Regions from separate parts of the Paraburkholderia fungorum genome, predicted to be linked through region 1. Evidence: riboswitches for the same ligand, from Rfam matches in the RefSeq annotation. Region 1 holds a riboswitch; the other holds the start of a gene.

What was found. Region 1 has a riboswitch for FMN ahead of BLS41_RS19905 (6,7-dimethyl-8-ribityllumazine synthase). Riboswitches for the same ligand answer to the same signal wherever they lie in the genome.
Region 2: another riboswitch for FMN. It lies ahead of ribB (3,4-dihydroxy-2-butanone-4-phosphate synthase); the one in region 1 lies ahead of BLS41_RS19905 (6,7-dimethyl-8-ribityllumazine synthase).

The regions. Positions count from the first base shown of each region.
Region 1 is NZ_FNKP01000002.1:860,615-865,861, reverse strand. It holds gene BLS41_RS19920 (GMC family oxidoreductase) at 1-556, opposite strand, end outside; gene BLS41_RS19915 (sugar dehydrogenase complex small subunit) at 586-1,128, opposite strand; gene tpiA (triose-phosphate isomerase) at 1,423-2,208, opposite strand; FMN riboswitch at 2,311-2,467, shown strand; gene BLS41_RS19905 (6,7-dimethyl-8-ribityllumazine synthase) at 2,546-3,046, shown strand; gene BLS41_RS19900 (SDR family oxidoreductase) at 3,156-3,962, opposite strand; gene BLS41_RS19895 (FGGY family carbohydrate kinase) at 3,986-5,247, opposite strand, start outside.
Region 2 is NZ_FNKP01000001.1:3,315,278-3,320,524, reverse strand. It holds gene BLS41_RS14690 (VOC family protein) at 1-236, shown strand, start outside; gene BLS41_RS14685 (MFS transporter) at 252-1,439, shown strand; gene BLS41_RS14680 (helix-turn-helix domain-containing protein) at 1,726-2,457, shown strand; FMN riboswitch at 2,580-2,766, shown strand; gene ribB (3,4-dihydroxy-2-butanone-4-phosphate synthase) at 2,922-3,641, shown strand; gene BLS41_RS14670 (HAD family hydrolase) at 3,765-4,451, opposite strand; gene glpK (glycerol kinase GlpK) at 4,620-5,247, opposite strand, start outside.

The DNA.
Region 1 (5,247 bases):
AACCGCCAGGTGCGAGACGTTCACGAAAACGCTGCTCCAGATACGACTCCGCAACCGGTTGCATCGGGAACGGTTTCGAACGCGGCGAACCGTTGTTCGGCGCACCCGACACGCCCATCTTCACTTCCGCTTCGTAATAGAAGGGTTCGAGGTCTTCGTACGAAATCGGCCAGTCGCGACCCACGCCGTATTGCGTTTGCAGACGGAAGTCGTTCGGCAGCAGACGCCACGCTTGCGCGGCCCAATGCCAGGTCGTGCCGCCGACCATGCGGATGTATTCCGCCTTGTACGGATACGGCCCGGCCTGCACGAGATAATCGTTATCGACAGGTTGATAAACCGGATGCGGCGCCCACGACGAAAACGGATAAGGCGACATGAAGTCACCCTTGCGCGGGGAATTACGGAAGTTCGAGACGATGCGGCCGCGATCCACGCGCGGACCCGCTTCGAGAATCAATACAGACGCGCCTTGCGACACGAGACGATGGGCCGCGAGAGAACCGACGATACCCGAGCCGATAACAACGATATCGGCTGACAACTGCTCAGACATGCTTTGTTCCTTGAATTACCGATGAAGCGTCAGGCTGCCGAGAGGGGATTACGGCCCCAACTTCCATAGGGACCGTAGGCGTAGCTCGGCGGCTTCAACCGGTCGGACACCACGACATTCATCAAACTGGTTTCGTAGGTCACGCAACGCGCGGCCGGACCCGAGCCGACCACGCCGACATACCAGGCGGTCGCAATTTGACGAGGCAGTTTGGCGAACGGGACATTCGCGGCATCGAGAGAAGCCTGCAATTGCTTTTCCGCGGACGGATTCGCTGCGATGAACGCGGCGAGCGCGGTCAATTGCGTGGCAAACGAAGGAACCGTCGCAACAAGGCCGGCATAAAGCCGGTTTGCCTGAACAGCGTCGAGCGTGGCGCGCCCCGTGATCGCACGCGACACCATCAAAAACGCTTCGGGCGCGGCAGCGGTTTCAGGAACAACTGTTTGTGCGTTGGCGAGAGGCCAGGGAATAAAAGAACTGGCGTAGCTGGCCAATATGCTGGCCAGCAGTAAGCGCCGGCCGGAATTCGGCACGGAGCGGCCCGTATCGGGCTCGTGGGGATGAGTCATTTTGTAATGTTAAGTCCAGATCTACCGAGGCTGATAAATGCTGCTTCTTTTATCAGCATGCTTACCAATTATAACTCGACAGGCGCAAGTTCTGGTTTTGGCACGTAGATCCGGACCGGCCATTACCTGTTCGACGATGCCGGAAAGCGGCCTTTTTTAAGCCCTTTTCTGCTTGAACGGATTGTTCCTTGCAACGATGTTTCGCTGGCCGCCGGGTAACAATTCTTTCAGTTTAATAACACACGTTCAATTGGCGGACGCGCGAAACGCCCGCAGAAATAGCGCGAGCCCGTTTCAACCGACATGCAGAGAATCATCGGCATGCAGGCTGGCAGCCGCCTCGATGATCGAAATGAAGTCCGCCGATTTGAGCGACGCGCCGCCAATCAGACCACCGTCGATCCCGTCGCAATCGAGCAGCGCACTTGCGTTATCCGGCTTGATGCTGCCGCCATACAGAATCCGCAGCTTGTCCAGACCCGCATCGTATTCGCGCAGAACACTGCGCAATCCAGCATGCGTGGCCTGCGCTTCGTCGACAGATGCGCTGCGGCCCGTTCCGATCGCCCATACCGGCTCGTACGCGATGACGATTTTCTTCGCGTCGTCGACGGAAATTGCTTCGAGCACGGCGGCGAGTTGTGCGCGAACCACTGCGTCGGTTGCGCCCGCTTCGCGTTCCGCCAGCGTTTCGCCAACGCACACGACCGGTACCAGTCCGGCGACCAGTGCCTGACGCGCCTTCTCGCCGACCACCAACGCCGTTTCTCCGTGATTCGCCCGCCGCTCCGAATGTCCGACGATTGCGAATGTTGCCTGAAACCCGGCGACCATCGCGGCGGAAATCTCGCCGGTGAACGCGCCTTGCACATGCGCGGAGACATCCTGCACGCCCCACGCAACCGCACTGCCCTGCAACGCGGAACGGGCCTGCTCGACGAAAATGGCGGGCACGCACACGCCGACATCGACGTTGGTGTTTTCGCGGCTCATCCGTTCGCGAATTGCGGCGAGCAACGCGGCATTGGATTCAGTCGATCCGTGCATCTTCCAGTTACCCAAAATCAGCTTGCGTTGCATGCTTTCCTCTCATTGACCCGCGTCGCGCGCGCGATAGTCAGACCGCCCGCGTTGCAGCAAAAATTAAAAATTCGTGATACCTTACGCACCGTTCTGAAAAGAACAAGTTCTCGGGGCGGGGTGAAACTCCCCACCGGCGGTAATCGTGCGAAAAGCGCGTAGCCCGCGAGCGCTCAGTCACCATTCTTTGGTGCAGAGGTCAGCAGACCCGGTTAGATTCCGGGGCCGACGGTCATAGTCCGGATGAAAGAGAACGGGACGGCCTGCGCTCGTCGCGACAGCGATATAGCGGGAAAGGGCCGTCCTTCGCCCTGTTCACACCAACAGGCTGAAGTCCATGAATATCGCAACCTCACTCCATTCAGAAGCACACAACGGTTCGTCCAACGGTAGCCGCACACGCATCGCTTTCATTCAGGCATGCTGGCACCGCGATATCGTCGATCAATGCAAGATCTCGTTCGTCGAAGCAATGCAGGAGCGCGGCTATAGCGCCGACGATATCGACCTCTACGAAGTGGCCGGCGCATTCGAAATTCCGCTGCACGCCAAACGCCTCGCGCAAAGCGGACGTTATGCGGGCATCGTCGCCGCAGGCCTCGTCGTGGACGGTGGCATTTACCGGCACGAGTTCGTCGCTCAGGCCGTTATCAGCGGACTCATGCAGGTACAGCTCGAAACCAGCGTGCCGGTGTTTTCCGTCGTGCTGACGCCGCACCACTTCCACGGCGAAGAACACGCGAAATACTTCAAGGAGCACTTCCTGGTGAAGGGTGCCGAAGCGGCTCACGCCTGCGCAGACACGGTTCGCAAATTCGCGGCGTTGCCGGTTGCGTGATACCGCGTTGAAACTGCACTGAAGTCACGTTGAAGTAGTCACACACGGCGCCAGTATGCGGGTGGAAAAATGTTTTTCATCTGCATACTGGCGCCAGAATCACGTCACTTCACGACATGAACATGCCGCCGTCGACGTTGATCGTCTGGCCGGTAATGTAGGCCGCATCGTCCGACGCCAGAAAGGCGACCAGTCCCGCCACATCCTTGCCCGTCCCTGCGCGCTTCATCGGAATGTTGTTCACCCACTCGGTCATCAACTCGCCCGGCTTATAGTCGCCGAGCAGCTTGCCCCATGCTTCGTCGTTATACGACCACATGTCGGTCGTGATAATGCCGGGGCAGAATGCATTGACCGTAATGCCGGTCGGCGCGAGTTCTTTCGCGAGGCTTTGGGTAATACCCAATACGCCGAACTTGCTTGCTGCATAGTGCGGCGTGTAGACGAAACCCTGACGAGCCTGCCCTGAGGCCGTATTGATCAGACGCCCGGTTTTCCCCGCGCGCAACATGCGCGTCGCCGCTTCCTGGCAGCACAGGAAAACGCCCTTCGTATTGACTGCGAGAACCTTGTCCCACTCGGCCTCGGTGAGATCGGGCAGCTTCGCAATGGTGATGACGCCCGCGTTCTGCACCGAGATATCAACTTCGCCGAGTTTGCCGGCGACTTCATCGTAGAGATCTTTTACCTGCGACTTGTCAGTCACATCCACTTCGGCTGCAATGACGTCGTAGCCGGATTCGCGCAAATGGGCCGCCGCGTCGAACACGCTCTTCTCATTCGCCGACAGGCAAACTTTCGCGCCTTCCTGTGCGAAACGTTCTCCAATACTTAATCCAATCCCCCGGCTGCCGCCCGTCACAACCACGACTTTATTGTCGAAGCGCTTTGCTGCGGGTTTTACTTCGCTAACCATTCCCTTCTCCCAGATGAATTGAATTAGAGCCGTTCGATCCAGCGCAGCCATTGCGCGTGATTCTCCGCTGCAGCAGACACACCGCTGCCAGGTTCGACGCGGCGCAGAACGGGCCGCTCCGTATGAACCGCGTCGAGCGAATCGACCAGTCCAAGTTCCAGCGATGCCAATGCGGCCGCGCCCGCCGCCGATATTTCGCTGAGCGCCAGCGTACTGACCGGGCGATTCAACGTATCGGCCAGGTACTGAAGCAGGAAGGGCCGCTGCACGAGTCCACCGTCGAGGAACAGTTCGAGTAGCGGAACCTGAGCTGCCTGCTCCATCACCGTAATCACGTCCTTGATCTGATAAACGATCGACTCGTACGCCGCGCGTGCAACGTGTTGCCATGAATTCGAAAAATTCAGTCCGACGATTTGCGCGCCGCCCGGGTACTTCCAGTGCGGACAGCCAATTCCCGAGAAAGCGGGAATCAGAAAAACGCCGCCGTTGTCGTAGTCCGTAAAAGCCTGCTCGGCGACGGCGAAGTCGTCGAAGAGTCCGAGCTTTTCCTTGAGAAACGCGGGCGTCGAACCGGCGCTGATGATGATCCCTTCCAGCGCATAATCCACGCGCTTTTCAGTGGCGAAACACAGCGTGGAAACGAGTCCATGGGCGGGTGCCTGCGGTTGACTGCCGACGTTCATCATTAACGATGAACCGGTGCCCATCGTCGCCTTGGCCAGACCTGGCTTCAAACATCCTTCGCCGACGGCGGCGGCATGCGAGTCGCCGATCATCGACACGATCGGGATCGGACGGGCGAGCAATCCGTCGAAATCGGTCGCGCCGAAGTTCGACGCCGAGGGCCGTAGTTCGGGAAGACGCAACCCGTCGAGTCCGAATGCAGTCAGCAGTTCGCGATCCCAGTCGAGCGTGTTCAGATTGAACAGCATCGTGCGTGACGCGTTGGTGTAGTCGGTGCAATAAACGCCGCCATTCGTGAGGCGATAAAGCAGCCAACTGTCGACGGTGCCGAAATACGCCGTCTCTGCAGCGATGTGTGAACGCACGCGCTCGTCGTTCTCGTTGAGCCAGATCAGCTTGGTGCCCGAAAAATACGGGTCGATCAGCAAGCCCGTCTTCTCGGCAATAGTCGGCCCCATACCCTCCTGCTTCAGTCGCTCGCATACGCCGAGCGACCTTTGACACTGCCACGACACGGCCTGACCGATCGGGTCGCCTTGCGCATCCCACAGGACGACCGTTTCACGCTGATTCGAAATGCCGACACCGACGATATCTT
Region 2 (5,247 bases), on a different contig from region 1:
CGGCTGCTGCCACGCAGAGCCGGGTGGCGCCGCGGATCGACCACATCGCTTTCCGGCTGGACGGCGCGGCCGAATGGCAGGCGTTGCTGGAGCGCCTCGACGCGGAAGGCGTCGCCTATCAAACCGCGCAGGTCCCGCAAATGGGCGCGCAGCCCGCCGAACGGCAATTGTTCGTGGCGCTCGCGCCGGGCGTCGTCATCGAATTCGTGACGACGCTGATTCACGCTCAACTTTAAGACTGGAGAATTAAAATGCCCATTCCGTTACTCGCGCTGGCAATCAGCGCATTCGCAATCGGCACGACCGAATTCGTGATCATGGGCTTGCTGCCCGAGGTTGCGCGCGATCTGTCCGTGTCGATTCCGTCGGCGGGGCTGCTGGTGAGCGGCTATGCGCTCGGCGTCGCGGTCGGCGCGCCGCTGCTCGCGGTGCTCACGAGCAAGATGCCGCGCAAGCTCGCATTGCAGTTGCTGATGGGCGTGTTCATCGTCGGCAATACGCTGTGCGCGGTGGCGTCAGACTATTCCGTGCTGATGATCGCGCGCATCGTGACGTCGTTCGCGCACGGTTCGTTCTTCGGGATCGGCGCGGTGGTGGCGGCGTCGCTCGTGCCGTCCGAAAAGCGTGCCAGCGCGATTGCGCTGATGTTCACCGGCCTGACGCTCGCGAACGTGCTCGGCGTGCCGTTCGGCACCTTCATCGGACAGCAGTTCGGCTGGCGCGCGGCGTTCTGGATCGTCAGCGCGTTTGGCGTGCTGTCGCTGCTCGGCGTGACCGCGCTGGTGCCGAATCGTCACGATTCCGGGCCCGTCGGTCTCGGTCACGAAGTGCGCGTGCTGAAAGACCCGCAAGTCTGGACCGCGCTCGCGATGACGGTGCTCGGCTTCGGCGGCGTGTTCGTCGTGTTCACGTATATCGCGCCGATTCTGGAGCAGGTGAGCGGCTTCTCGCCGCGTGGCGTGACGCTGATTCTGGTGCTGTTCGGCGTGGGTCTGACGATCGGCAATACGGTCGGCGGCAAGCTCGCGGACCGCGCGCTGATGCCGTCGCTGATGGGCATTCTGGTCGCGCTGGCCGTGGTGATGGCGATTTTCGCGCGCACCAGCCATTCGCAGGTGGCCGCCGCGATCACGATTTTCGTATGGGGCATTGCCGCGTTCGCGACGGTGCCGCCGTTGCAGATGCGCGTGGTCGAGAAGGCGGCCGCCGCGCCGAATCTCGCGTCGACGCTGAACATCGGCGCGTTCAACGTGGGCAATGCGGGCGGCGCGTGGCTCGGCGGCCTGGTGATCAACCACGGCCATTCGCTCGATACGCTGCCGTGGGTCGCGGCGGGCGTCAGCGTGGTGGCGCTGTTGCTGACGTGGTTCGCCGCGCGGATGGATGCGCCGGTGTCGAAGGCGGCGCAGCAGCCTGTGACAGTGCGCGAGCACGTCTGACACCGAGATTTAGCGATGAGGGAAGAGGGCGCAACCGGCCGATGCCGTATGGGACGGTTGTGCCTTCAACCCTGTAAGGCCCGGTTACGCATGCGCCGCACGACTGACCAGGAGCCTTCAATCTAGCTCCTGTCCATATGAAAAATCCGCACAAGCTTTGCCAGAATCGCCCTCCGCAATACTGATAACAGTGTGAAGATAACTTCGTTGGGCGTGGGCGGACGCGATGCTATCTTGCTTCCACTAACCGCATGCGTTGCCGTCCGGCGGCGCTTTGGAGGCAATCATGCATTCCCCGCTCGCGCTGGTCCGCGATCCCTCGATCGACGCCGATGCGTCGCCGCGCGCCGCCGAACCCTTCGACGCACTCGAGCACCTGGTCGGCGTCAATCTGGCCCGCCTGCGTGCCGAGCGGCAACTGTCGCTCGATGCTTTGGCCCGCGCGTCGGGCGTGTCGCGGGCCATGCTCGCGCAGATCGAATCGGCGCGCAGCGTGCCGTCCATCAAGGTGCTGTGTAAGGTGGCGGCTGCGCTGAAGGTATCGGTGGCGGCGTTCTTGCGGCGTCATGCGACTAACGGCTTCGAGCATCTGCCGGCCGAGCGCTCGCAGCGCATCGTCAGTTCGAACGGGCGCTATTCGGCGCGGCCGCTTTATCCCGATGCCGAACCGACTGCCGCCGAGTTCCACGAATTGCGAATCGCGCCGTTGCACACCGAGGCGGGCACGCGCCGCGCGCCGGGCACGACGGTGAATCTGGTGGTTAGCGAAGGCACGCTCGAAGTCAGCGTTCACGATCAGCGCCAGTTGCTCGCAACCGGCGACGCAATCGTGTTCGATGCCGATCAGCCGCATAGTCTGCGCAATCCTGGCGATACCGAGGCGCGCGCGTTTCGCGTCACGCTGAAGGCGGAGACCCCGCCGCGCTGGGACGTGCCCGCGCTGCACGAGACGCGGCATGAAACGCAGCCGGAAGCTCAAACCCAGGCGACGCCACAGCGCGAAGCGACACCCGTTTGAGCACAATTTCAGGCTGATGACAGCTTGTCTCGAAATAGAGCTTCCTGTCAGGCCGTGGTCTGTCGCGCAGCAGCCCATGCGCGACTGTTGTAAGCTTTGCCAGCCGGTCGATCCGGCAATCAGTGCGTCTTCAGGGCGGGGTGAAATTCCCCACCGGCGGTATGCCGGCAGCGCGAAAGCGTGAGCCGGTGAGCCCGCGAGCGCCCGCATCGTGCGGTTTTTCTCAGTGCATCGAGGACCGCAGCGGGGTCAGCAGATCTGGTGAAAAGCCAGAGCCGACGGTCACAGTCCGGATGAAAGAAGATGTGCAGATAGTCATGGTCGTTGTCGTGGCGTCGCCCGAGGTTCAGGCGGTGCGCGAGCGTCGCCCCGCTTGAATCGGGCGGCGTTCAGCGGCGCGTCTTTGTCTGTTTGCAATGCCCTGAAACGTTTTTCGCCCCACTTTTGCGATGAGCGTTTCAACTATGTCTTTTGCTAAATTTCCTGCTCCCTTGACGATTGCCAGCGATGCAATCGACGATCTCCCGCTACTCGCCACCGAAGCTGTGCCGCCCCGCATCGCCGCCGCGTTGCAGGCCATGCGCGACGGCCGCGCCGTCGTCCTTCAGGATGACGACGATCGCGAGAACGAAGCCGATCTGGTGGTATCTGCCGAGCGTCTGTCGGTCGAAACCATGGCGTTGCTGATCCGAGAGTGCAGCGGCATTGTTTGCCTGTGCCTGCCCGACGACACAATCCGTTCGCTCGAACTTCCGCCGATGACCACCAACAACGCAAGCCGTTACGGCACCGCGTTCACGGTGTCGATCGAAGCGCGCGAGGGCGTGACGACGGGGGTGTCGGCGGTCGATCGCCTGACGACGATCCGCGCGGCGATTGCCGACGCGGCGAAGCCTGCCGATATCGTGAGCCCGGGCCACGTGTTCCCGCTGCGGGCGATGCCCGGCGGCGTGCTCGCGCGACGCGGCCACACCGAAGGCACGGTCGATCTCGCGGTCCTCGCGGGTCTGAAGCCGGCCGGCGTGCTGTGCGAACTGATGAACGCGGACGGCACGATGACGCGCGGTGCCGACGTCGAACGTTTCGCCGCACAACACAATCTGCCGATGCTGACGATTGCGGAGCTGGTGGCGTTTCGTGAAGCGCTGGCGCGGGTGCGCGAGCGTGAGGTGGAAGAGGTTTGATGAATTGATTGGCGTTAAGCACCGCATGTGAGCCACAGACACGCGGCGCAAACACAAAGGCCGAATCTGATAGACAGATTCGGCCTTTTTTATCGCTGCAACTCGACGTGACTGCAATTCAGGCTACGACTGCACGTCCCCGAAATCCCCACGCACGCCGGCCTCGATTAGCGCGGGCAGCTCGTCCATATGTTTCATGATGCGTGTCATGCCCATTTTGCGCAGCGCGTCCGCATAACCATCGGGGATGTGGCTCGCGCCGACGAACGCAATCGTCTTCATTCCCGCCGCGCGCGCCGCGTTCAAGCCCGCCACGCTATCTTCGACAACGATGCAGCGTGACGGCTCCACGCCCAACGTCTGCGCGGCAAACAGATACACATCGGGATAAGGCTTGGGCCGCGCGACCTGTTCGGCGCTGAAAATCCGCTCGCCGAAAATCTGCTGTAAACCGGCTCGCCGCACCGACGCGGTCACGCGTGCCATCCGGCTGTTGGAGACCACCGCTGCCGGCAACGTCACGCGTTGCAACGCCTCGCGCACGCCGTTGATCGGACTGAGCGACGCCGCGAGTTCAAGCTCGACGGCGTGATCGATGGTGTTGAGAAAATCCGCGGGCAACGTGATGTCGAACGACTTCTCGATGCCTTCGAGAAAGCGCGAGGTTTGCTGACCGAACGCCGTCTTGACGACCGGTTCGAAGTCGAGGCCGGGGAAGGTGCTGGTCAGCGTTTCGAACATCACGCGGTCAGCGATGATTTCACTGTCGACGAGCACGCCGTCGCAGTCACAGATGAGGTGGTCGATCATGCCTGAAATGCAGAAGCGGGAAGCGCGTGAGCCGAAGAACGGCAAGCTCATGCGCGTTGATTGAAAGCATCATGATACGTGCTTTGACGTCGCCCCCATGGCGGCGACGTCTTGCCGCCGCTTTCATTCGCGCGGGCAGGTTCAGGCGGCGACTTTGCGGTCAGCCAGTCAGGGCGTGTCGGCCCATGCTTTCGCCGCGCGAATCGCGCGCTTCCAGCCGTCGAGGCAATCCCTGACATCGGCGTGCGGCAGCGCGGGCGTGAAGCGGCGGTCGAGCTTCCACTGGCTGTGCAGTTCGTCCACATCCTTCCAGTAGCCCACCGCGAGGCCCGCCAGATAGGCCGCGCCCAACGCGGTCGTTTCCGGCACCTTCGGACGCACCGCGTCGACGCCGAGAATATCGGCCTGGAATTGCATCAGCAGATTGTTCGCGCACGCGCCGCCGTCCACCCGCAATTCGCCGATGCGAATACCCGAATCGGCTTCCATCGCCTTCAGCACGTCGAGCGATTGATAGGCGATCGAATCGAGCGCCGCGCGCGCAATGTGCGCGGAGGTCGTGCCGCGCGTCACGCCGAACAGCGTGCCGCGAGCGCGTGCGTTCCAGTGCGGCGCGCCGAGCCCGGCAAACGCGGGCACCAGATACACGCCGTCGCAATGCGGCACGCCGCGCGCGAGCGTTTCGATTTCTGCCGCGTTCTTGATGATGCCGAGGCCGTCGCGCAGCCACTGCACCACCGCGCCGCCGATAAATATGCTGCCTTCGAGCGCGTAGTTGATCTTGTCGCCGATCTGC